One region of the Paenibacillus sp. CF095 genome, then DNA from elsewhere that is predicted to be linked to it. Evidence: predicted binding sites of a transcription regulator. Region 1 holds the regulator's gene; the other holds the start of a gene.
The links. Region 1 encodes CtsR, which represses protease genes until heat stress. Its sites were predicted from a motif close to ATGGTCAATAAAGGTCAAACA; they were not measured.
Positions count from the first base shown of each region.

Region 2: a site for CtsR is predicted at 6,050-6,070, ahead of clpP (ATP-dependent Clp endopeptidase proteolytic subunit ClpP). Genes of this name have one in related genera too.

Region 1 is NZ_FMZN01000011.1:338-12,589, reverse strand. It holds gene ispD (2-C-methyl-D-erythritol 4-phosphate cytidylyltransferase) at 1-555, opposite strand, end outside; gene BLS69_RS30895 (PIN/TRAM domain-containing protein) at 638-1,723, opposite strand; gene BLS69_RS30890 (nucleoside triphosphate pyrophosphohydrolase family protein) at 1,897-2,292, shown strand; gene pssA (CDP-diacylglycerol--serine O-phosphatidyltransferase) at 2,419-3,150, opposite strand; gene disA (DNA integrity scanning diadenylate cyclase DisA) at 3,196-4,272, opposite strand; gene radA (DNA repair protein RadA) at 4,286-5,653, opposite strand; gene BLS69_RS30870 (ATP-dependent Clp protease ATP-binding subunit) at 5,914-8,376, opposite strand; gene BLS69_RS30865 (protein-arginine kinase McsB) at 8,562-9,632, opposite strand; gene BLS69_RS30860 (protein-arginine kinase activator protein McsA) at 9,661-10,185, opposite strand; gene BLS69_RS30855 (CtsR family transcriptional regulator) at 10,217-10,678, opposite strand; gene eis (GNAT family N-acetyltransferase) at 11,140-12,252, opposite strand, start outside.
Region 2 is NZ_FMZN01000007.1:32,853-45,104, reverse strand. It holds gene gpmI (2,3-bisphosphoglycerate-independent phosphoglycerate mutase) at 1-1,218, opposite strand, end outside; gene tpiA (triose-phosphate isomerase) at 1,220-1,972, opposite strand; gene pgk (phosphoglycerate kinase) at 2,009-3,190, opposite strand; gene gap (type I glyceraldehyde-3-phosphate dehydrogenase) at 3,342-4,349, opposite strand; gene BLS69_RS28850 (sugar-binding transcriptional regulator) at 4,456-5,481, opposite strand; tRNA gene BLS69_RS28845 (tRNA-Arg) at 5,908-5,982, shown strand; gene clpP (ATP-dependent Clp endopeptidase proteolytic subunit ClpP) at 6,159-6,755, shown strand; gene BLS69_RS28835 (stalk domain-containing protein) at 6,923-8,020, opposite strand; gene BLS69_RS28830 (SIMPL domain-containing protein) at 8,408-9,160, opposite strand; gene BLS69_RS28825 (HPr family phosphocarrier protein) at 9,317-9,586, opposite strand; gene whiA (DNA-binding protein WhiA) at 9,841-10,779, opposite strand; gene yvcK (gluconeogenesis factor YvcK family protein) at 10,786-11,772, opposite strand; gene rapZ (RNase adapter RapZ) at 11,786-12,252, opposite strand, start outside.

The DNA.
Region 1 (12,252 bases):
CAGAAATCCGTCCTGCTCGGCTGATTCGTAGGCGGAGAGCAGGGAGGAAAGACGAAAAGCCTGCGGGGTTTGAATGCTCCACAGACTGCTGCGGTCTGGCGTCGCCGTAACGACTCCTTCCGCATTCACTTGTTTGATCGTATCCTTCACGGGAACCGCCAGTACAGCTGCTCCACCACCGGATATGGCGGCCGCCATGCATCCCTTGATCTGCTCATGGTTCACAAAAGGACGTACCCCGTCGTGAACGAGAACCCAATCAGTCCCAAGTGCCTCAAGGCCTTTATGGACAGAATGTTGTCTCTCTTTCCCTCCGGGGATAACACGGACACGTGAATCCAGTTGGTATTCTTTTACCCAATCCTGGCAGCGTTCAACATCTGCGGCTCCTGTGACCAGCACCATCTCGCGGATCTCGTCCAGCGCAGCAAATACCTCAAGCGTATGTATGAAAACGGGCTTGTCCTGCAGCAACAGAAACTGTTTGCTCTCGGTCGTCCCCATCCGGGTTCCGCGACCTGCTGCCACAATGACAACGCCCCACCCTTTATCCATGCCGCAATCCCTGCCTTGTCTGTCAGTTTATCGTCCAAAGATATACAATATCATTCAACGATACACTACCCATCATACCGCTTTATTGGGCTTTTTCCAACAGTTTCGGCTTGGCAAAAATCATTCGCCCCGCTGAAGTCTGCAGCACACTGGTCACCAGCACTTCCATCATCATGCCGATATACTCGCGTCCGCCCTCCACAACGATCATTGTGCCATCATCCAGATAGGCTACACCTTGACCATGCTCCTTACCATCCTTGATGATCTGCACCATGATCTCCTCACCTGGCAGAACAACTGGCTTAACCGCATTGGCGAGATCATTAATGTTCAACACAGATACACCCTGAAGTTCGCACACTTTGTTCAGGTTAAAGTCATTGGTGACCACTTTACCCTGGAGCACTTTAGCCAGTTTAACCAGTTTGCTGTCCACCTCGGAGATTTCCTCGAAATCCCCCTCGTAGATCAGGACTTTTACATCGAGTTCCTTCTGGATTTTGTTCAAAATGTCCAGTCCACGCCGTCCTCTGTTCCGCTTGAGCAGATCCGATGAATCGGCAATATGCTGTAACTCCTCAAGAACAAATTCCGGAATTACGATCGTGCCTTCAATAAATCCGGTTTTGCATATATCAGCTATACGCCCATCGATAATAACACTGGTATCCAGAATTTTATGTTCTTCCATCCGTCTATCCTCGTCCACCTCAGGATGACCCCATCGTCCAGACATCCAGAAGGCCCCCAGATCGTCTTTCTTCGCCATGGCAAGGGCATAACCGGAATAAGCACTAATCACCGTCAGCGCCACTTGCAGCACTTCTCCTGCCGTCCCCATCCATCTCACAACAGGGTAGAGCAACAAAGCCACCAGCAACCCAGCAACGGTACCTGCGGCACCTGCAGCCAATTCGTTCATAGGTACTTTCGCCAATGAATTGATCCCACTATGCAGCCTGTCTGCCATCAATGTTCCACCAATATTACATACAGCCATAAACATTACAGCTCCCAGCAGCGTTGATATACCAGCTCCCAGTAATCCTGCTGACTGAATCCACTCAGCCATCCATGGGACCGATTTTCCTGCCAGATGATATGCCGTGTAGCCGAACCATGCACCGCACAATCCTGTAAAAGTTAAAATGCCTTTTTTCCACATTAGTCCCTGCACCTCCTTCAATGTATCTTGATCTTTATATCCAGTATGATCCAATTCCTGAATTGCTAATCCCATCTGGAAGAACTTTTTGGAAATGTTGCAATCGTCAGTTGAAAGTAGGTAAATTATTGGCATATAATGAATTCAATTCATATCCCGAGGTGAGTGGCAAAATGAGTACGCTAAGTTTACAGGCTTTCCAGGATCAAGTTTCTGAACTGTTGCTGCGTCATCGCAGCCTGATTGATGTACTGTCCAAAACGGGACAAGCCGGAGCGTCTGTTAACCGTGCCGTGTCCAAAGCCATTACCGAATGCGGCTGCATCGAGCTGCACGCCACCAAGCAGAAATATGCCCCGGAGAGCGATATCGCTCAAACCAAGGGCCTGCTGGAAACGCATGTGGAAGGTGAGTTGTGTGAGAACTGCAGAGAGGTCATCAGCTCTGAGCTAGGGCGGAACCTGTTCTACATGTCGGCTCTCTGTAATCTACTGGACATTAACATGGAAGAGGTCGTAAATCACGAATCACAGAAGTGTTCAACGTTAGGGATGTTTAATCTGTCGTAAGAAGATATGCATGTCGTCCGCAAGGGTTTCTTTTACCGTAAATAGATCTGAATAAACAAAAAGCACGCATTCTCCAGTTCAGGAGAGTACGTGCTTTCTTTGTATAGTGTCTGTCCCCAAGGCGACTTAACGATCGGAAGGACGGGAAGATTTCTCATCCTTGCGCTTTTTCGCCCGACTACGCGAGGCCGCTGTTCGCACATTATGCTTCATTCCATACAGGGCGTATAACACCAGCGGAATAAAGATCAATTTGGATAACTGCTCCGGAAAAATAACGGCTACGGCTATGGCAAATAACACAACCCACGGTGCAATCCAGATTGCCTTGCGTGGCAAACCGACCTTTTTGAAATTGGGATATTTAAGCGAACTCACCATCAGATACGATAACAGCAATGTAGCAATCATCATGCTAACCGGGCCAATATCCTTATTGAACAAGGACAGTGTAGCCAGCACCCCACCGGCTGCGGGAATCGGCAGACCTGTGAAGTAACCGGGGATTCCCGGACGAACATTAAACCGAGCAAGACGAATGGCTCCACAGATCGGAAAAGCCGCTGTTGCGATCCAGGCGAGGATCGGCATCGAATCTTGAAACGACACCATAAATATGATCAAGGCTGGTGCTGCACCAAAGGAAACCATGTCAGACAAGGAATCCAGTTCCTTGCCGAATTCGCTTTGGGCATTAAGCGCACGTGCCACTCGGCCATCCAGACCATCCAGCAGCATCGCTACAATGACCATAATGGCAGCCAAACTGTAATTTCCATCAATCGCAAGCAAAATCGCCATCATTCCAAGAAACAGATTACCCAGGGTAAAGAGATTCGGAATGAATCTGGTTAGCATCGTTGTTTCACCTCATCCATTTCAAGCCTTTATATAGGCAAACCCTTACATCTGTCTGTCGATAAACATCTGCTCCTGCAAACGTTTGAGGCCTTCCTTAATGGTCCGGGCACGAACTTCACCAATACCATCCACTTCGTCCAGTTCTTCAATTGTAGCCATAATAACATGAGGCAATTGTTCGAATTGATCCACCAGGTTATGGATAATGACATTGGGCAGGCGGGGGATCTTATTTAATACCCGGAATCCACGAGGTGCAACCGAATCCTCAGAAGTAGCGGCTGATGAAGGATAGCCGAGAAGACGGACAATATGATGTGCATCCAGCAACTCATCGTCCGACAATCTTTTCAGTCCCACGATAATTTCACGGATTTTGTCATCACTGTCGTCACGGGCATAGTCTTTGTAGAGCAACCAGGCTTCTTCTTCCGTTGTACCCACAAGCTCTTCCATTTGCATGGAAATGAGTCGTCCCTCATTCCCGAGTTCATGAATGTATCGTTTGATTTCCGTTTTGATCCGCATCACCATTTCGGTACGCTGAATTACATTGACCACTTCAGGAATCGTCACCAGTTCCTCAAATTCAGAGGCACTCAGATTTGTAAGGGACTGTGTTAATACCGCTTTGTATTTCTCCAGGGTTTGAATCGCTTGATTTGCTTTGGTCAAAATAACCCCGATTTCCTTGAGGGAATAACGAAGTGTTCCCTGATACAAGGTAATGATATTCCGGCGCTGTGATATGGATACGACTAATTTACCCGTTTGCTTTGCTACACGCTCTGCCGTCCGGTGACGAATCCCCGTCTCTGATGAAGAGATCGAAGAGTCCGGGATTAACTGGGTATTGGCGTAAAGAATACGCTTCAAATCCTCGCTAAGAATAATGGCTCCATCCATCTTGGCAAGTTCGTACAGGTAGTTCGGGGAGAAATCACAGTTAATTGAGAATCCCCCATCCACCACTTCCATTACTTCAGGGCTGTATCCTACAACAAGCAGTGCGCCCGTCTTGGCGCGCAGCACATTTTCCAGACCTTCGCGGAAAGGTGTACCTGGTGCGATCAGCCTTAACAATTCATTCATATTATCCAGTTGGCTCGAATCTTTCATCTTGTTATGCCCCCTAATCTAAAGCAACCGCTAGTGCATCTGCCACGGTATTCACACCGATCAGTTGTATCCCGCGAGGATGTTTCCAGCCCTTTAAGCTTTTTTCCGGTAAAATGACTCGTTTGAAGCCCAGCTTCGCGGCTTCCTTCACTCGTTGTTCGGCCCGTGATACGGCTCGAACCTCACCTGTCAGACCAATCTCGCCAAAGATGACGTCATCCGGCTTGGTCGGTACATCTCTCAAACTGGATGCAATGCTGACAGCAACCGCCAAATCTACAGCGGGCTCATCCAACCGTACTCCACCAGCCACGTTCAGATATGCATCCTGGGTCTGTAAAAACATGCCCATCCGTTTCTCCAGCACTGCAATGATCAGATTTAATCGATGCAGATCTACCCCTGTTGCCATACGGCGGGGAGAAGGGAAATGAGTAGTCGAGATCAACGCCTGTAATTCCACGAGCAGAGGGCGTGTACCCTCCATACTGGCAACTACCGTTGAACCTGCTACACCCAGTGGACGTTCTGACAAAAAGAGTTCGGACGGATTGCCCACCTCACGAAGTCCATCCTCGCCCATTTCAAAAATGCCAATCTCATTGGTTGAACCAAAACGGTTCTTCACCGCACGCAGCAGGCGATACGTATGATGCCGTTCTCCTTCAAAATAAAGCACGCAATCCACCATATGTTCTAACATACGTGGACCGGCAATGGCACCTTCTTTGGTAACATGCCCCACAAGAACCGTTGCAATGCCTCTGCCTTTGGCAATGCGCATGAACCTTGACGTACATTCCCTTACCTGTGCTACACTACCCGGCGCACTGGTAACTTCGGGAAGATATACCGTCTGAATGGAGTCGATGACAAGAAAATGCGGCTGGATCTGATCCACCGCTTCCTCTACACGTTCCATATTGGTTTCACACAGCACATACAACTCGGCAGAGAGTGCCCCGAGACGGTCTGCCCGCAATTTGGTTTGCTTGACTGATTCCTCACCGGAAACATATAACACACGCAAACCCGAGTGCGTCAAAGCATGAGACGTCTGCAACATCAACGTTGATTTACCGATACCCGGATCTCCGCCCACCAGAACGAGTGAACCTGGAACGATTCCGCCACCCAATACCCGGTTCAACTCTCCGATTCCAGTCTGTACACGCGGTTCCTGACCGCTATCTATATCTATGATAGGAAGCGGTTTATCTTTACTGTCAAACAGAGGAGAATTTCTCCCTTGTGTTTTGACCACCGTCTCTGTTTCTTCCACCATTGAATTCCATGACTGACAACCCGGACACTTACCGTACCACTTGGGGGCTTCATAGCCGCATTCCGTACATTGAAACTTGGTTTTAACTTTGGCCACTTCAGCACTCCTATAATTTAGTTTTATAACAGCATTTTGCATTATTCGACGAATTTCACCCAAACTCCCTGACGTGCAGGGTTACTAAAAGTTTACCATTGTTTGAGATTTTTCGTAAAGGATTATCGCAAACTTTACACATGTTCCTGACATAATCATGTCCGTCTTCTGTCCAAAGTGCAAAAAATCCTCCCCGGCCGAAGCCGAGAAGGATTAAGGATTAATACAAGCTTAAGTTTAACTCCAGTGCTTGATGTATATTATTTGGTTTCGATTTCCTCATTCGAAGGAACAACCACGTCTTTTTTCGTAACAGACAGTGCACCGTTCTCTTCGTCGATGAGCAATGAATCCCCTTTGGTTACGTTACCTGTGAGCAACTCTTCAGACAATTTGTCCTCGATATGCTTCTGAATTGCCCGACGAAGCGGACGTGCACCGTAAGCTGGATCAAAGCCGGCTTTAGCAAGGAAGTCCTTCGCATTGTCGGTGAGTTCGAAGTCAACTTCGTATTCACGCAGCCGTTTGCGAAGTTCCTCACTCATGAGGGTAACAATCTCTGCAATGTGTTTCTGTTCCAGAGAGTGGAATACGATAATTTCATCAATCCGGTTAAGGAACTCTGGACGGAAGCTTTTCTTCAGCTCATCCATAACTTTACCCTTCATGTTATCGTAATCCGCACCTGCATCCACAACCGCTGTGAAGCCAAGTGTAGAGTTACGTTTGATCGCTTCGGCACCCACGTTGGATGTCAGGATAATCAGCGTATTCCGGAAGTCAACAACGCGACCTTTGGAATCTGTCAGACGACCATCTTCAAGCACTTGCAGCAAGATATTAAATACTTCTGGGTGTGCTTTCTCGATCTCATCAAGCAGGACTACGGAGTATGGTTTGCGACGAACTTTCTCTGTCAGCTGACCACCTTCTTCGTATCCAACATATCCTGGAGGCGCTCCGACGAGTCGGGAAGTTGAATGTTTCTCGCCATACTCAGACATATCAATCCGGATTACTGCATTTTCATCACCGAACATTGCTTCAGCCAGAGCACGAGCAAGTTCTGTTTTACCTACCCCAGTAGGACCGAGGAAGATGAATGAACCCATCGGACGTTTTGGATCTTTCAATCCCGCACGAGCACGACGAACCGCACGGCTGACCGATTTCACAGCCTCATCCTGGCCAATGACACGTTCATGAAGAATCGATTCCAGATTCATCAGGCGTTGTGTCTCTTCTTCTTTCAGCTTGTTCACCGGAATTCCTGTCCAGTTGGCTACCACTTGTGCAATATCCTCAGGTGTTACTTCAGAATCCGTGCGACCTTGTTTTTCTTTCCACTGATTCTTCGTTACATCCAGCTCTTCACGGATTTTTTGTTCCGTATCACGAAGCGCTGCGGCTTTTTCGAACTCCTGGCTTTGAACTGCAGCGTCTTTTTCTTTACGGATATCTTCCAGACGGCTTTCCAGTTGTTTCAGGTTTGGTGGGATCGTGTAAGAATTCAATCTTACTTTGGAACCCGCCTCATCAATCAGGTCAATCGCTTTGTCTGGCAGGAAACGGTCTGTGATGTAACGGTCAGACAGTTTAACCGCCTGTACAATTGCTTCGTCCGTAATTTTCACGCGGTGATGCGCCTCATAACGGTCACGCAAGCCATGCAAAATTTGAATCGCTTCTTCCGGAGAAGGCTGATCTACAGTAATCGGTTGGAAACGACGCTCAAGCGCTGCATCCTTCTCGATGTATTTACGATATTCATCCAGTGTTGTCGCACCGATACATTGCAGTTCTCCACGGGCCAGAGCCGGTTTCAAAATGTTAGAAGCATCGATGGCACCTTCAGCTCCGCCTGCACCAATCAAAGTATGCAATTCGTCGATAAACAGGACAATGTTACCTGCTTGGCGAATCTCATCCATAATTTTTTTCAGACGATCTTCAAACTCACCACGATATTTGGTTCCAGCGACTACTGAACCCATATCCAGGGTCATTACACGTTTGTCGCGCAATGTTTCCGGAATCTCATTTGCAATGATTTTTTGTGCAAGGCCTTCAGCAATCGCTGTTTTACCTACACCTGGCTCACCGATCAATACCGGGTTGTTCTTGGTACGACGGCTGAGCACTTGGATGACACGCTCAATTTCTTTGCTACGCCCAATGACTGGGTCAAGGTTATTCTCTCTGGCGTAAGCCGTGAGGTCACGTGCCAGACTGTCCAGTGTTGGTGTGCTGACATTGGCAGGTGTTCCATTATGACTGGATACAGCTTCACTGCTGCCAAGCAACTGTAACACTTGTTGACGTGCTTTGTTCAGGCTGATACCCAGGTTATTGAGCACACGTGCTGCAACACCCTCGCCTTCACGAATCAATCCGAGCAGGATATGCTCTGTGCCTACATAGGTATGGCCCAATTTACGAGCTTCATCCATAGACAGTTCAATTACTTTTTTCGCACGTGGCGTATATGCAATGTTGGTAGGTTGCTCTTGGCCACGGCCAATCAGCGTTTCTACTTCATCCTGAATTTTTTCCAATCCGAGTCCCAGGCCGATCAGTGCTTTGGCAGCGATGCCTTCGCCTTCACGAATGAGGCCGAGCAAAATATGCTCAGTACCGATGTTATTATGACCGAGACGGACAGCTTCTTCCTGCGCGAGTGCGAGCACCTTTTGGGCCCGTTCCGTAAATCTTCCAAACATCATATCTCCTGCACCTCCATGGTTTTGGATAAAACGAGGGTCATGTAATAAAATAACCGTCGTATTCTTCATATCATTTTTGTTTGCAGCCGTGCTGCGAATAAAGTCATTTGGCATTCGTACATGCCTTATTATATAAAAGCCGCAATGCGGCATGAAACCATAATTCAATACAATATCAGGCTAAGCTAGGACTGCTTCGCTGCATTGATCGTATCACGAATCAACTGAGCACGATAGATGTCACGCTCATCTGTGCGCATATCTTCCCCGAATGTTTTCTGCAAAAATCCCGGCTGTGTCATCACATTCAACTCATTCATTACCGTGATGGACAATCCATCCAGTAAGCCGAGATCCACGCCAAGGCGTACATCCGATAATCGCTGTGCAGCTTCCTTGGAATCAACAATAGCTGCATGAGACAATATGCCGTAAGAACGCATGACACGATCCGTAATCCGAAGTCTGGAGTCGGTAATTAACCGTTCTCTGGCTGTACGCTCATGACCTATCATCTGTAATACAACACCATGCAGGTTCTCGATGACTTCCTGTTCGGTCTGTCCCAATGTAATCTGGTTCGAGATCTGGAACAGGTTACCCATCGCCTCACTGCCTTCACCATATATCCCCCTTACAGTTAATCCCACTTGGGAAACTGCGGTTAGAATACGGCCTATCTGTTGCGTCATCACTAGGGCAGGCAAGTGCATCATAACCGATGCTCTAACACCTGTACCTACATTGGTAGGACAGCTGGTTAAGTATCCTCTGCGATCATCAAAAGCATAGTCCACGTGCGCTTCAAAAGCATCATCTATTGCGGAAGCTTTCTCCCAGGCTTCTTTCACCTGGAACCCCGGATAGAGGCACTGGATACGAAGATGATCCTCTTCATTAATCATAATACTGACCGACTCATCCTCACTGAGAATAACCGCACCATTCCTGGATTCATTCGCAAGACTTGGACTGATGAGATGTTTCTCCACCAGCACCCGTTTGTCGAGTTCGTCAATATCGATCAGATCCAACGTATGAAAATCCCCAAAGACATGAACGTCATCGTATTGAAGTACTTCGCTCAGCTTATTCAGCACCTCTTCCGATTGCTCATTGGAAGCCAGCATCGGAAACGGAACATGCTGAAGGTTGCGTGCAATCCGGACACGGCTGCTAATGACAATTTCGGAATCAGCCGCATCACTGCGCATCCAGTCGCTGAGCGCCTTCTCTGTAAAGCGCAGATTAGGCATTACGCATCCCTCCTACTCATGACAAACTTTACTCCTGAGCTATTCCTTTTTCAAGTCCTCTGATCTGGTCACGGATCTGAGCCGCCTCTTCAAATTCCTCTTGCGCGATGCTCTCCTGGAGCTCACGCTTCAGATCAGCGATTTGCCGTTTCACCTTGATGCGACCACCAGCTCGTGCAGGCACTTTGCCTACATGGGACGTACTACCATGAACCCGCTTGAACAAAGGGTCCAAACGGCTGTCAAAATATTTATAACATGAACTGCAGCCAAATCGGCCTATCTTGCTGAATTGTGAGTACGTCATACCACACTCTTCACACTGAAGTGCTTTTGCAGGTGGTGTTCCTGCCGATCCACTTTTGCTGGCTGGATCAAAATCAAGCAATCCGGACAACAAGTTGTGAATGGAAAACCCGCCTGCTGTTCCAGGGATCATTTCCCCTTTTTCACGGGCACATGACTCACAAATATGGAATTCCGTCTTCTCTCCATTTACGATTTTCGTAAAATGAAGTGTCGCCGGACGTTTATTGCATTCTTGGCACAGCATATTGATGTACCTCCTTTGACCCCGATAGTTTTCATTTACCGAGCAAAGATATTAACATCGCCTTCAACATTCTGGCACGAATTTGATCCCGGTAAGGAAGTTTGACTAATATAACCTCTCTAGATACAGCAGCTCGCATCAACCCGGCTTCCCGCTTGCTCAAGAAGCGTGCTTCTTCCAATTGATAGATCAGACCTTCGGCAGCTGTCTGCCCGATCTCTTCACCAATACTATGGTGCAAATGATTATGCAGAGCTGATTGGGCCGGTAATTCAATGCGCTGTATGCGAACATAACCACCACCGCCGCGTTTACTCTCTACCAGGTATCCCTTCTCGAGTGTAAAACGTGTGCTGATGACATAATTGATCTGGGAAGGTACACATGAGAATTGATCTGCCAGATCATTACGCTGAATTTCAACCATTCCTTCGGGACTTTCATGCAAAATACTCTTCAGATATCGTTCGATAATATCAGAGATATTACGCATCCAATCATCCTCCACTGTCTGAAACGTTAAGTCAATAAGGACCCACACGCCCCCACAGAGTACACCTTCTCTACCCATTTAACCAATCAGGAAAACAGCGAATCTTGCTTCCACAGGTATCAACAGGAGAGCGAAGGAAGCACGAAGGTCCTTTAATATTCCCTTGATCCTCCGATGAGATGAATCCCGTATATTGGCGATCATGCATCAGATTGTTGAAAGAAAGCTACTTAAGTATTAAACCTTTAGTTGACTTTGACTTTCTTTGACTTTATAACCATTATAGCATATTTTGTGGTTTTGCCAAGTGGGGTCACTATTCATTTTTTACGATTTTACACGAAATATTCCCCAGACACAAAAAAACCTCCCCAAAATTGCTGGAGAAGTCCATTTGTCTTTCGATCACGCCATATTTCTATATAAGCTAATCAAGTTAAATGGAGCAGTGGGAATAGTCATCAGAAGAAATCGAGCAAATAGGTTTCCCGTTCAGGAATCGCTTGTTCCAAAGCCTTAATTGCTGCTTCTGGTCCGTGAATTCTTCCGATCCGTGCCATTTCCGTTGGTCTGCGATACCCCATCAGCACTGCGGTAAGGGATTGAATATCCACCTTAATGGTCTGATCATCAGTAATTGGTTCTGAAGTTTTCCATATGGACGCTGTTCCATTCATCGCTACGTTTAATTGCCATACTCCTTCATTCCACGGAGCGTGGGTATCCTCTACCTGTAGAACAATCTGCACCGGTGAGTCCTGGCTTGCAAATGGATACTGGGATATAAACTGCTCTACACTAACGATACGCGCCATAAAATAAGGTACGATTTCTTGCTGAATCCGTGGGTTATCCAATTGGAAAGCAAGCGTATCACTGGCTGGTGCCTGCAACGTAACTTCCTGAATCATGGAATCATGATTGGCAATGAAGGTCCACAGCCCTTGCCTAGCCTCTTCATTCAGATAGATGATCTCTTTAATGGTAAACTTATTTTCCTTAACCTCATATAAAAGATAACCTTGTGCTGCATCAGCTTCATCGTAATATACAGCCTTCTGGCTGGTCCCATTAACAAGAACTGAATTCTCCCACCTTGCATCATCCCGAACCAGAGTTCCGTTATAACGCTCAGCATAAGCACTGTATACTTCCTTTAATATGCTGAGACCTGGATCCCCACGCCGAATCGTTCCAGGTGTCGCCTTTTTCAGAGGCAAATGAGCTGTAGGTACTTTATAACGTTTAAATTCAACATAAGTCTCCCATCCATACTTCCGATAGAAACCAAAAGAGAATGGATGCAAGAACGATATACTTTGTTTGTTACGATTCATTTCTTCCAATGCATGCTTCAGCAGACCCGCTACCCAGCCTTTGCGTCTATACTCTGGCCAGGTGGCTACACCCGCAATACCGCCCATCTCGAACGATCTGCCATGAATATAGGTTTGAAAAGGGATTATGTGAAGTTTGGCTCCTAGCTGCCCGTCCTCATATACACCCCATATATCCTGTGACGAAAACTGACTCCGCCGCTTTTCTTTTTGTTCATCATTCATTACCACCTGAAA
Region 2 (12,252 bases), on a different contig from region 1:
AACCATGTCAGGGTTAGCAAAGTTCAGAATGATGGCGTCATGTTTGTCTGCTTCGATCTCGCGAACACATGCGTCAGCCACTTCATACGCGCTCATCTCTGGTTGCAGATCATACGTTGCAACTTTTGGTGAGTTGATCAGTACGCGAGTTTCGCCCGGAAGCTCCACATCACGACCGCCGCTGAAGAAGAAGGTAACGTGCGGGTATTTCTCAGTTTCTGCAATACGCAGTTGTTTTTTATTGTTTTGTACCAGAACTTCACCCAGAGTGTTGTCGAGGTTCTTCGGCGAATAAGCCACATAACCTTCAACAGTCTCACTGAACAAAGTCAAGCATACAAAGTGCAAGCCTACAGGGAACTTCGGACCACGATCGAAACCGCGGAAATCCTGGTTGGTGAATACTTGCGACAACTGGATCGCACGGTCAGGACGGAAGTTGAGGAAGATAACGGAATCGCCGCTCTCTACCAAACCTACCGGCTCACCATCCGCTTTGACGATAACCGTTGGTTCAACGAATTCATCAAATACGGACTTCTCATACGATTCTTCAACCGCTTTGAGTGGGTCAGTGTATTTTGGTCCATCTCCATAAACGATGGCGCGGTATGATTTCTCAACCCGTTCCCAACGTTTGTCACGGTCCATCGCGTAATAGCGACCTTGAACCGTTGCGATTTTACCTACACCGACTTCTTCAATCTTAGCGATCAGTTTCTGCATGAAGTCTTTACCACTGTCTGGCATAACATCACGGCCATCCATGAAGGCATGAATATATACATCATTCATTCCTTCTTTTTTGGCCAGATCCAGCATAGCAAACAGGTGGTCGATGTGACTATGTACGCCGCCATCGGACAACAAACCGTAGAGATGAAGCTTTTTGCCGCTTTGTTTCGCTTCGCGAACAGCTTTGACAAGTGTTTCATTGTCATAGAACTCGCCGTCACGAATGGATTTGGAGATACGGGTCAAATCCTGGTATACGATCCGGCCGGCACCAATGTTCAGGTGACCCACCTCGGAATTTCCCATTTGCCCTTCTGGCAAACCTACAGCTTCACCGCAAGCAGTGAGCGTTGTATGTGGGAATTGGCTCATGAAACGGTCGTAGTTCGGTTTCTTGGCTTGCGCTACCGCATTGCCTTCCACCGTGTTACGCAGACCAAAGCCATCCATGATGATCAGTGCTACAGGTTTTGGAGCTGTCATCTTACTTCGCCCCCTCAACAAGCGCGATGAACGAAGCCGGCTGCAAGCTGGCACCGCCAACAAGTGCGCCGTCGATGTCGCTTTGTCCGAGGTATTCTGTTACGTTTTCCGGTTTAACACTGCCGCCGTATTGAATACGAACTGCATTCGCAACCGTCTCGTTGTACAGATCCTTCACCAGCGTACGGATGTAAGCAATAACTTCATTCGCATCTTGGGAAGTCGAGGATTTGCCTGTACCAATCGCCCAGATTGGCTCATAAGCGATAACAACTTGTGCCGCTTGCTCTGCAGACAGACCTGCAAAAGCAGCTACTGTTTGCACTTTGCATACGTCTTTTGTTTGGTTCGCTTCACGCTCTTCAAGCGTCTCACCAAGGCAAAAGATTGGAGTCAATCCGTGACGGAATGCTGCATGCAACTTTTTATTGACAGTCTCATCGGTTTCCGCAAAATATTGACGGCGCTCCGAGTGACCAATAATGACATAATCCACACCCAGGTCTTTCAGCATTACACCGCTGATTTCGCCTGTGAATGCACCGTTATCTTCAAAATGAAGATTTTGTGCACCAATTTTGATGTTTGTGCCTTTAACGGCTTCTACCAGGGATGGCAGATTTGTAAACGGTGCGCAGATTACAGTCTCCACGCCTTCAACTTCCGCTTTTCCTTTAACTTCCTGAATGAAGTCATTGGATTCGGAAACCGTTTTGAACATTTTCCAGTTACCTGCGATAATCGGTGTTCTCATGGGTTTCAACTCCTTCATGCTATAGACTACTAAAACTTACTTGTCGTTCAATGCCACTACGCCTGGAAGTACTTTACCTTCCATGAACTCGAGCGATGCACCGCCACCTGTAGAGATGTGGTTCATCTTGTCAGCCAATTTGAACTTCTCTGCTGCTGCTGCGGAGTCACCGCCACCAATTACAGTGTAAGCTTCTGTCTCAGCGCAAGCTTCCGCTACTGCACGAGTACCGTGGGAGAATGGCTCGATTTCAAATACGCCCATTGGTCCGTTCCATACAACCAATTTGGAGTTTTTGATTACGTCAGCATAGATCTCACGTGTTTTAGGACCGATGTCGATACCTTCCCAATCTGCTGGGATGCCGTCGATGTCAACGATTTGTGTGTTTGCTTTCGCACTGAAATCGTCAGACACTACGATATCTACCGGCAGGTAGAAGTTTTTGCCCAGTTTTTTCGCTTTCTCGATGAAACCGAGAGCAACATCAAGTTTGGAATCATCCAACAAGGATTGTCCAATTTCATGTCCTTGTGCTTTCAAGAACGTGTAAGTCAGACCGCCACCGATGATCACGTTGTCTGCAATGTTCAGCAGGTTGTCGATTACATCGATTTTGTCCTTAACTTTGGATCCACCAATGATGGCTGTGAAAGGACGCTCAGGGTTGGAGATTGCTTTACCCAACACTTCAAGTTCTTTCTCCATCAACAAACCGGACACTGCTGGAAGCAAGTGAGCGATTCCTTCAGTCGAAGCGTGTGCTCTGTGTGCCGCGCCAAACGCATCATTAACGAAAACGTCAGCCAGTTCAGCAAATTGTTTTGCGAGTTCTGCATCGTTTTTCTCTTCGCCTGCGTGGAAACGAACGTTTTCAAGCAACAATACGTCGCCGTTGTTCAGTTCAGCGATTTGAGCTTTAACAGCGTCACCAACAGAATCGTCAGCTTTAACAACTGTTTTACCAAGCAATTCTGACAAACGCTCAGCTGCTGGAGTCAAACGCAAGGATTCAACCACTTCGCCGTTAGGACGACCCATGTGGCTTGCCAAAATGACTTTAGCGCCTTTTTCAATCAAGAAGTTGATTGTAGGAAGCGTTGCACGAATACGTTTGTCATCTGTAATTTTACCATCTTCGAGCGGCACATTGAAATCTACACGGACAAAAGCCCGTTTTCCTGTCAATTCGATATCGCGTACACTTTTTTTGTTCATCTGTATTTCCTCCGCACCCATGTATTTGGTGGACCCATCAAGGGCTGAAATCCCTTGTCAATCCTGGTGTTTTTGAGAAATTTGCAAAATATTGATATATAAAGAGCGGAAACAATATAGCATCTGTTTCCGCTCTATGTTATTGCAGATATTACTTAATCATTTTTGCAAAGTGCTCCAAAGTGCGAACCAATTGTGCAGTGTAGGACATTTCATTGTCATACCAAGCTACAGTTTTAACCAATTGTTGGTCGCCAACAGTCAGAACTTTAGTTTGAGTTGCATCAAACAGGGAACCGAAAGTGATACCTTGGATGTCGGAAGATACGATTTCGTCTTCAGTGTATCCGAAAGTTTGTGGATCGGAAGCTTCTTTCATTACTGCGTTAACTTCTTCAGCAGTAACTTTTTTACCCAGAACTGTTACGAGTTCAGTCAGGGAACCAGTAGCTACTGGTACACGTTGAGCTGCACCATCCAATTTACCTTGCAGTTCTGGAATTACCAGACCGATTGCTTTAGCAGCACCAGTTGTGTTAGGGATGATGTTTTCAGCTGCTGCGCGAGCACGACGGAAGTCACCTTTAGGGTGTGGAGCATCCAACGTGTTTTGGTCGCCAGTGTAAGCATGAATTGTAGTCATCAAACCTTGAACGATTCCGAATTTGTCTTGCAGTGTTTTTGCCATAGGTGCCAGGCAGTTTGTTGTGCAAGATGCGCCGGAGATTACAGTTTCAGTACCGTCGAGGATTTCATGGTTTACGTTGTAAACGATGGTTTTCATGTCGCCAGTAGCTGGTGCGGAGATAACAACTTTCTTAGCTCCACCTTTCAAGTGTTTCTCAGCTGCTTCTTTAGTTGTGAAGAAACCAGTACATTCCAGAACGATATCTACGCCCAGGTCGCCCCAAGGAAGTTCTTCTGGGTTACGGTTAGCCAATACTTTAACTTCTTTGCCGTTCACTTTGAAGAAGCCATCGTGTACTTCAACATCGCCATCGAAGCGACCTTGAGTTGTATCATATTTGAGCAAATGAGCGAGCATTTTAGCGTCAGTCAAGTCGTTGATTGCTACTACCTCGATGCCCTCTACATTTTGAATACGGCGGAATGCCAAGCGTCCAATACGTCCAAAACCGTTAATACCTACTTTAATCATGAGTAAGTTCCTCCCAAGTTTTGATTAATTTTTTATGAAACTTATATATTCAAGACAGACGGTGAAGTCCGTCAAGACAACAATTGTTGTGTTGCAAAGTAAACCCTTATTCCATTTCAGCAACGATGACTTCGGCAGCAGCCTCATCAATAATCAGAATATCTTCCTGACCAAATCGCAACACGGAATGTATAGCAGCAGCTTTGCTTTTGCCACCTGCAATTCCAATCACAACATCGGTTCGTTCAATATCCTGAAGTCGCATACCCAGTGTAAGCATGGTATGTACCACCTTACCCTGATCGTTAAAGTAATAACCGAAAGATTCAGATACGGCTCCTTGCTCCTGAAGTTCATCTATAATCTCCGTCGCAAGTTTACGTCTTGTCGCCATCTCCACGGCATCACCAATTCCATGAATAACAATGCGCGATTGCCGAATCAGCTGCAGAATCTCCTGAACACTGGGGTCCTGGATTAATGATTCATAGGCATGATCACTTAGCAAATCCGGTACATGCAGGAGTTTGTATTGCGCTCCTACCCGTTTTGCCATTGTGGATGCAATCGTATTTGCCTGAATTTCAAGGCTTTCTCCAAGTCCACCGCGTGCCGGTACGAACCAGACACCTTTGAGCGATGTTGGCGGAGTCAGTTGCTCTGCGACTTCGGCCGTTGTTGATCCGCCAGTAACGGCGACAACGTCGTTGTCACTCATGATATTGCCGAGAGCCTTCGCTCCGGCTCTGCCCAGTTCCCTTTTGGCAAATGGAGAAACGTCCGAATCACCAGGAACCACAACTACCTTTTGCAGACCGTAGGCTTGCTTGATGCGCTCTTCCAGCTCGGATAATCCGAACAACTCTTTGGCTACGGGCTCTAACTGCTGCAGCAAATCATACCCTGCCTCGCTGATCTTCATCCCTGCACTGTCAATTTCAATAAGTCCCTGAGCCTTTAACAGATCGGTCTCAGCCCTCAGAACCCGCTCGGTCATCTGCATGGAATTAGCTAACGTTCTCCGTCCGATCACATCCGATAACATGATCTGTTGCAGAATCGTATACCTCTTTTTTAAGATATCCATGAGATCAGGCAGAAGCTGCTTTTGTACTTCTAAAATCGTTCGCATGCTTTCCACTCCCGCAAGTTCTCGTTCTAAGCTCTCTTTCGTGGCCCTAAAACGTCCCGGGTTAACTTTTTAAGTCCCACGTCTATTCTACCTAAAACTGACGTGACATGCAAGTGTTTCAACGTGTTATTTCGACACGTATTCAGCGTTTGTACGCGCCTATTTTCACAATCCTAGACTTCCATGATCAAGGACTAGCTCATACATACCATATATAGAAGAAACGAAAGAATTCCATCTACATATCGCTCAGAAACACATTTCATACGGCATGTCCAAAACCTCTAATAGCATTTACTTAAATGCACTCTTTATCCACTCTTCTTCATCATGATCATTTTTGGGTTAATCCAAACCAATACCACAACGAACTGCTTGCAATTAAATATTTCATGAGCTATAATCAATATTGCTGTCACATAATGTGCGCCCGTGGTCCAATGGATATGACGTAGGCCTCCGAAGCCTGAGATCCAAGTTCGATTCTTGGCGGGCGCGCCATTTTTATTTAACAGCTCATAACCCATTTAACCAATGAAACCGGAAAGGTTTCTTTTTTTTGTAAGTTAGTTTGACTTTCTTTGACTTTTTGTTTGGAATTGTTTATTATGTGGGTAATACGGTAACAGTTTAATTATAAACACCAATAACATTTACATTCCAAGGAGGTTTTTCACGTGAGTTTTATTCCAATGGTCGTTGAACAGAGCAACCGGGGTGAGCGCGCCTACGACATCTACTCCAGATTGCTGAAGGATCGTATTATTTTCCTTGGTAGCGATGTTAATGACGTAGTGGCTAATGCCATTATGGCACAGATGTTGTTCCTGGCTGCGGAAGATCCGGAGAAAGACATTCACTTATACATTAACAGCCCAGGCGGATCGATTACAGCCGGTATGGCCATTTACGATACAATGCAATTCATCAAACCGGATGTATCTACCATCTGTGTAGGTATGGCGGCTTCCATGGGCGCATTCTTGCTGAATGCCGGTGCAAAAGGTAAACGTTTTGCGTTGCCTAACAGTGAGATCATGATTCACCAACCACTTGGTGGTGCTCAAGGTCAAGCTTCAGACATCGAAATTCGTGCTCGCCGCATCCTGAAAATGCGTGATACCTTGAACCGCATCATCTCTGAGCGTTCAGGTCAACCGCTTGAGCGGATTGAGAAAGATACAGATCGTGACTACTTCATGAGCGCTGCTGAAGCTGCCGATTACGGTATCATTGATAAAGTTATTGAAAACGTAGGTTCCCAAGGTATCTAAGTGTGACGTAGACCACGGTCTACGCGTTGACATAATAACACCTAACGTAATCAGCAACACCTCATTGTGTTGTCTATACGAGAAGAAGCCCACATCATAATCATGATGTGGGCTTCTTTTTTTCATTTTATAAGAAAGATAACTGATCAGTGCACAATAATGATTCTTTATTTGGTTCCCGTTACATTGCTAAATGGTTCTGTGCCTTTAGGGAGAATCTCTTTATACGTAAATGGCATTTCAGGGAATCCCTCTGCGTACGCCGTATACTCATACAGCTGGAAGAACACAACCACACCCGTTGGTGTCACATAGAAATCCTGATCTTTATTTAACCCTTTATACCCATCAAGGTATCCACCGCGGGCTTTCAGTTGCTCGCCCACTTTTTTACCCAACGTTTCGCGCATGGTTTTATTATTTTGCAGCACATCATCTAACGTGAGCTCCTTGCCTGTGTCCAGTGCAAAGGTGTGGCCCGTACGGTATGTCATACCATGAGCGCCAGCATAATCTTCGTATCGTTGTGTAATAAGTCCCAACACGCCTTTTTCATTGTACGTCACTACATAAGAGCTCTCAAATGCATATGGACGGTTGGCTGTTGCACCGCCGAATTCAGATGTCTGTTTCTTGAAGTCAGCTACATAAGCATCCACTTCGTCTTTGAGCACTTTGTTGATCGCCGCTTCAGCTTCTTTGCTGGCAAGTCCACTCACCTGTGGATATTGAACATCTACTTCAGCGTTTTTCACAGTGACATTAACTGTTGCCGCTTTAATTTTCACGTTATTTTGTTTCACCTTGCTAAGTGTCAACGTTTTGGTTTTGCCATCCCAATTCCCCTGTACACCCAGATAATCTCTCATTGCCGAGAATGGAATATACAATCGACCCTGAATCAATTTCGCTTCCACCTGAGGATAATAACCGTTAATATAAACGTTTGGCTGTCCATCCATCAGGCTAACGGTCATCGCATTGTTGGCTGCTGTTACCGTATATGACTTGGCTTTTGCATCATATTTCAGGGATCCACCTGCCACATCTTTAACTGCCGTAAGAGAGACCCAAGTTGAGCCACCTTGAAGAAGTCCTTTTTGAGTCAGTGTTTTTCCACCCGATTTCAGAGTTACCTCAGCCGGGGTTGTCACTTTCGAGGATACCGATGCTGCCTGAACCGAACTATCCTGCCATACCGAACCGCTACCTACAATAATTCCTGCTGCAAGCAATGCACTTGTCCATTTTTTCCATGATGTCATATATAAAACTCCTCTCAAAATTCACAATTAGGGATCATTGCGTATGTAATCCTGATCTGATCGCATATCTCATACCCTCACCTCTCTATTATAATTAACCCGATTTCGGAAAGGTTTACAGCTCGAGTTACAATGTTGATGAATATCAGACCGAAAATATAAGGGGATATGACCTTTTTGTCACGAACAACTATACAAAAAAGATACCAATAACCAGCATTTCATGTAGCTTCAAAAGGGTACCCTCCTATCCAACTTCATCAAAGTTTGCTTATCCAACAAAAAAGACTCTGTCCACAGGACAAAGTCTTTGTCATTATTTCGTTGTACCCCTTCAAATGACTCATGAAAAGGTTACTTGAGTTTACAATCCTAGTTCACTCTTGTTTATTTCATTTCATACGTGATATTCAGGATTGTGCTTACTTTAACCTGGCCTGTTTCAATCTCAGTGCCACCTGCTGTATCTTGTGCTTTGGACATCAACGCCTCGCTTGCATAGAATACAGGCACATTGGCATCACCTTGGCTCACGGAAAGAACAGCACCGAGTTGACGTTTAACTGCTTTTGCAATGGCGCCAGCTTTCACATCTGCATTGGCAACAGCTTTCTCAATCACTTGGGACTCATAACTTTCCGGATTTTCTACAGTAAAGCGCACGTTTTCAATATTGTTGGCACCTGCCCCCGAAGCAGCATCGAGCAACTCGCCAATCTTGTCCATCTCACGATATGTGACAGTCAACGTATGATGCGCTGTATATCCTTTAATTTGCTGTCCGTCTTTTTCGCTATACGTATAGTTGGGTTGTACAGAGAACTGACTCGTTTGAATGTCGTCTGCACTGATCTTCCACGTGTTCTTCAGCAAATTGGATACTTTTTGAACTTTCGCAGCATTCGCTTTTTGAGCAGATGCAGCTGTCTCTGCAGTACTGTTCACACCAATGGACAGATACGCGATATCAGGTTTCACCTGAATCTCACCTTTACCCACAACATTAATCACGTTCTGTTGTACTCCCTGAACCTCTGCAGCGTAAGCATAGTCACCTGGTGCAACCCATGCCGTTCCTCCAACAAGCAACGTACTTGCCACCAGCACCGCACCAAACGGTTTCATCCATTGTTTACCCATCACGATAGCCTCCTTATGTCTTAACATCTCAAACTTTAATCGATTTGATACCTTAACAGACGGGACAAATTCCATAATGTTGCACTTGACGATAGTAAATACGTCAATAACGCAAAAAAGCCCCTTTCGGGACTTCTTCATTGGATTGAACATATCTTATTGGTTTTCGAGCTCTTCCTTGCTTACCAGACTAACTAAAGCGTTTACAGCCTGTTCGGCATCCGCGCCTTCTGCACTAATCTGGATTTCCGTACCTGTGCTAATTGCAAGGCTCATGATCCCCATGATACTTTTTGCATTAACTTTTTTGTCGTCCTTCTCGACGAACACTTCAGACGAGTACTTATTCGCTTCTTGAACGAACAGTGCCGCAGGTCTGGCATGGAGACCCGTTTTCAAACGGACAACTACCGGGTGCTTTGTCATGGAAACTTACCCCCTATTATGAAATCTGGACATTAAATACACAATTATATTTATACAACATTATACCATTAACCCGTGCAGGACACTAGAAGAAAAAACTCAGGGTGCTTTGACGGACGTTATCTTGCCCTATTTCATCTTTTGAACAGCACATCCAATGACCTAAGTAAGTCTTCTAGATCCTTAACGGTTGACTTTCCCGACCTTTCTGTTCAGCAGAAACAGTCGACCTTGTTACTTTACCCTACTCCGTCTTAACCATAACGTTCTGTGCGTACTTTCTCAGCCAGCTCATCAATTTTACGAAGCCTATGATTCACTCCCGACTTGCTAACTGTACCTTTAAGGAGTTCGCCCACTTCCTTCAGATTGATATCTGGATGAGCAAGTCGAACCTCCGCCACCTCGCGAAGTTTCTCAGGCAGCGATTCCAGACCAACTTCCTTTTGTAACAACCGGATATTATCGATTTGTCTTACCGCCGCTCCAATGGTTTTATTCAGGTTGGCGGTCTCACAATTGACAATCCGGTTAACGGAGTTACGCATGTCTCGCATAATTCGTACATCTTCAAACTTGAACAAGGCCTGATGAGCACCAATGATGCTGAGCAGCTCAATGATTTTCTCGCCTTCCTTGATGTATAGGATGAATCCTTTTTTCCGTTCTATACACCGGGCATTCAGATGAAATTCATTGGCCAGGTCAACTAGTGCCTGACAGTGCTCTTCATACATGGACGCAATCTCCAGATGGTACGAGGAACCTTCCGGATTATTAACCGATCCACCGGCCAGAAATGCACCGCGAAGATAGGCCCGTTTACAACAGTTCTGCTGAAATAACTCCGTATTGATCCCTGGCGTAAACAGAAAACCTTCCGAAACAATATGAAGACTATTGAGAATCTCCTGTACCATGGTTGGAATACGAACAATATATACATTGTTCTTTTTCAGCCGCATTTTTTTGCGGACCAGTAATTCCGTATGCACTTGAAAATGCTTTTTAAGCAGAGAGTATGCCCGTCTTGCAATGGCGGCATTCTCCGTCGAAATATCCAAGATCACTTTTTTATTCGATAACTGCACTGCACCAAGCATACGGATGAGGGCTGAAAGTTCCGCCTTTTCGCAGCACGGTTCGCTCTCGATCATGGTTAACTCTTTTTTGGTCTGTGCTGCAAACGACATGGGACTTCACCTCTTCCGTAACATCCAATTTTGTACCAGTTGGTAGATGTGATGACTTAACTTGTCGGCATCATGACGCAGATAGGTTTTGAACAGAACAAGAGTATCTGCAACCACCTGATAGCCGGCACTCTCGAGTACATTCATATCCAGTACAACCGGTTTTGCTCCTTTTTCCGCATACTTATTTTGCACTTGCAGCGGAATATCACCATTATTTACGATAACATAGTCGAAGAGCTGATGACCTATATGCTCGTGTACCGCCTTAAGGTGGTCACTTACCGTATAGTTATCTGTTTCTCCCGGCTGTGTCATGACATTACAGATAAACATCTTCACCGCATCAGCCTCTACCACAGCCTCAGCCAGCTTTGGTACGAGCAGATTGGGAAGGATGCTTGTATAGAGGCTGCCTGGCCCGATCAGAATGGCGTCAGCTTGACGAATGGCCTCTACCGCCTCTGGCAACGGCTCCACGTGATCCGGTTCAAGGAAAACACGTTTGATGCGTCCACCCGCCTCAGGGATTTTGGACTCACCTGTAATAATTGTCCCATCTTCCATCTCGGCATGCAACACAACGGCCTGGCCTGCGGCTGGTAATACCTCACCTCGAACGGCAAACACGCGGCTAAGCTCCCGCACTGCGGTCACAAAGTCGCCCGAAATATCCGTCATTGCAGCCAAAATCAAATTCCCCAAGCTGTGGCCTGCAAGCCCCGCGCCTGTATTGAAACGGTACTTCAACATATCTGAAAGCAATGGTTCTACATCAGCCAGTGCCGTAAGCACGTTGCGAATGTCACCCGGAGGCGGCATTTGTAGCTCATTGCGCAGGATGCCTGAACTTCCACCGTCATCTGCAACCGTGACGATGGCCGTGATATCCAGCGGCTTCTCTTTCAAACCGCGTAACATCACGGATAATCCGGTTCCGCCGCCCATTACAACTATTCTCGGACGTTCTCTTCGTGGTCCGGCCTCTTTCATCCCTTCACCCTCTTCAATGACGGTCCCGGTCAGCGTCGCGATGGCTCACGGTGACAGCTTCTGTCTCGCTGCTTCCCAACATCTTGCCCAAATATTCCGATATTGCTACCGAACGATGCTTGCCTCCGGTACAGCCGATTCCAATAATAACCTGGCTTTTGCCTTCCTTCCGGTATTGCGGAATCAGGAAATGCAGCATATCCAGCAGCTTGGTCAGAAACGCCTGTGTCTCTGGCCACTTCATAACATATTCGTACACATCACTATTCTGTCCCGTATTCGGTCGCAAATGATCAATATAATGCGGATTCGGTAAAAAACGTACATCAAACACCAGATCAGCATCAATCGGAATGCCATACTTGAATCCAAACGACGTAATATTCACCGACAGCATTTGGCTCTCCAGATGAGAAAAACGGGATATGATGCGTTCTTTCAGTTGAGCAGGTTTCATTGTACTTGTATTCAGTACCTGAG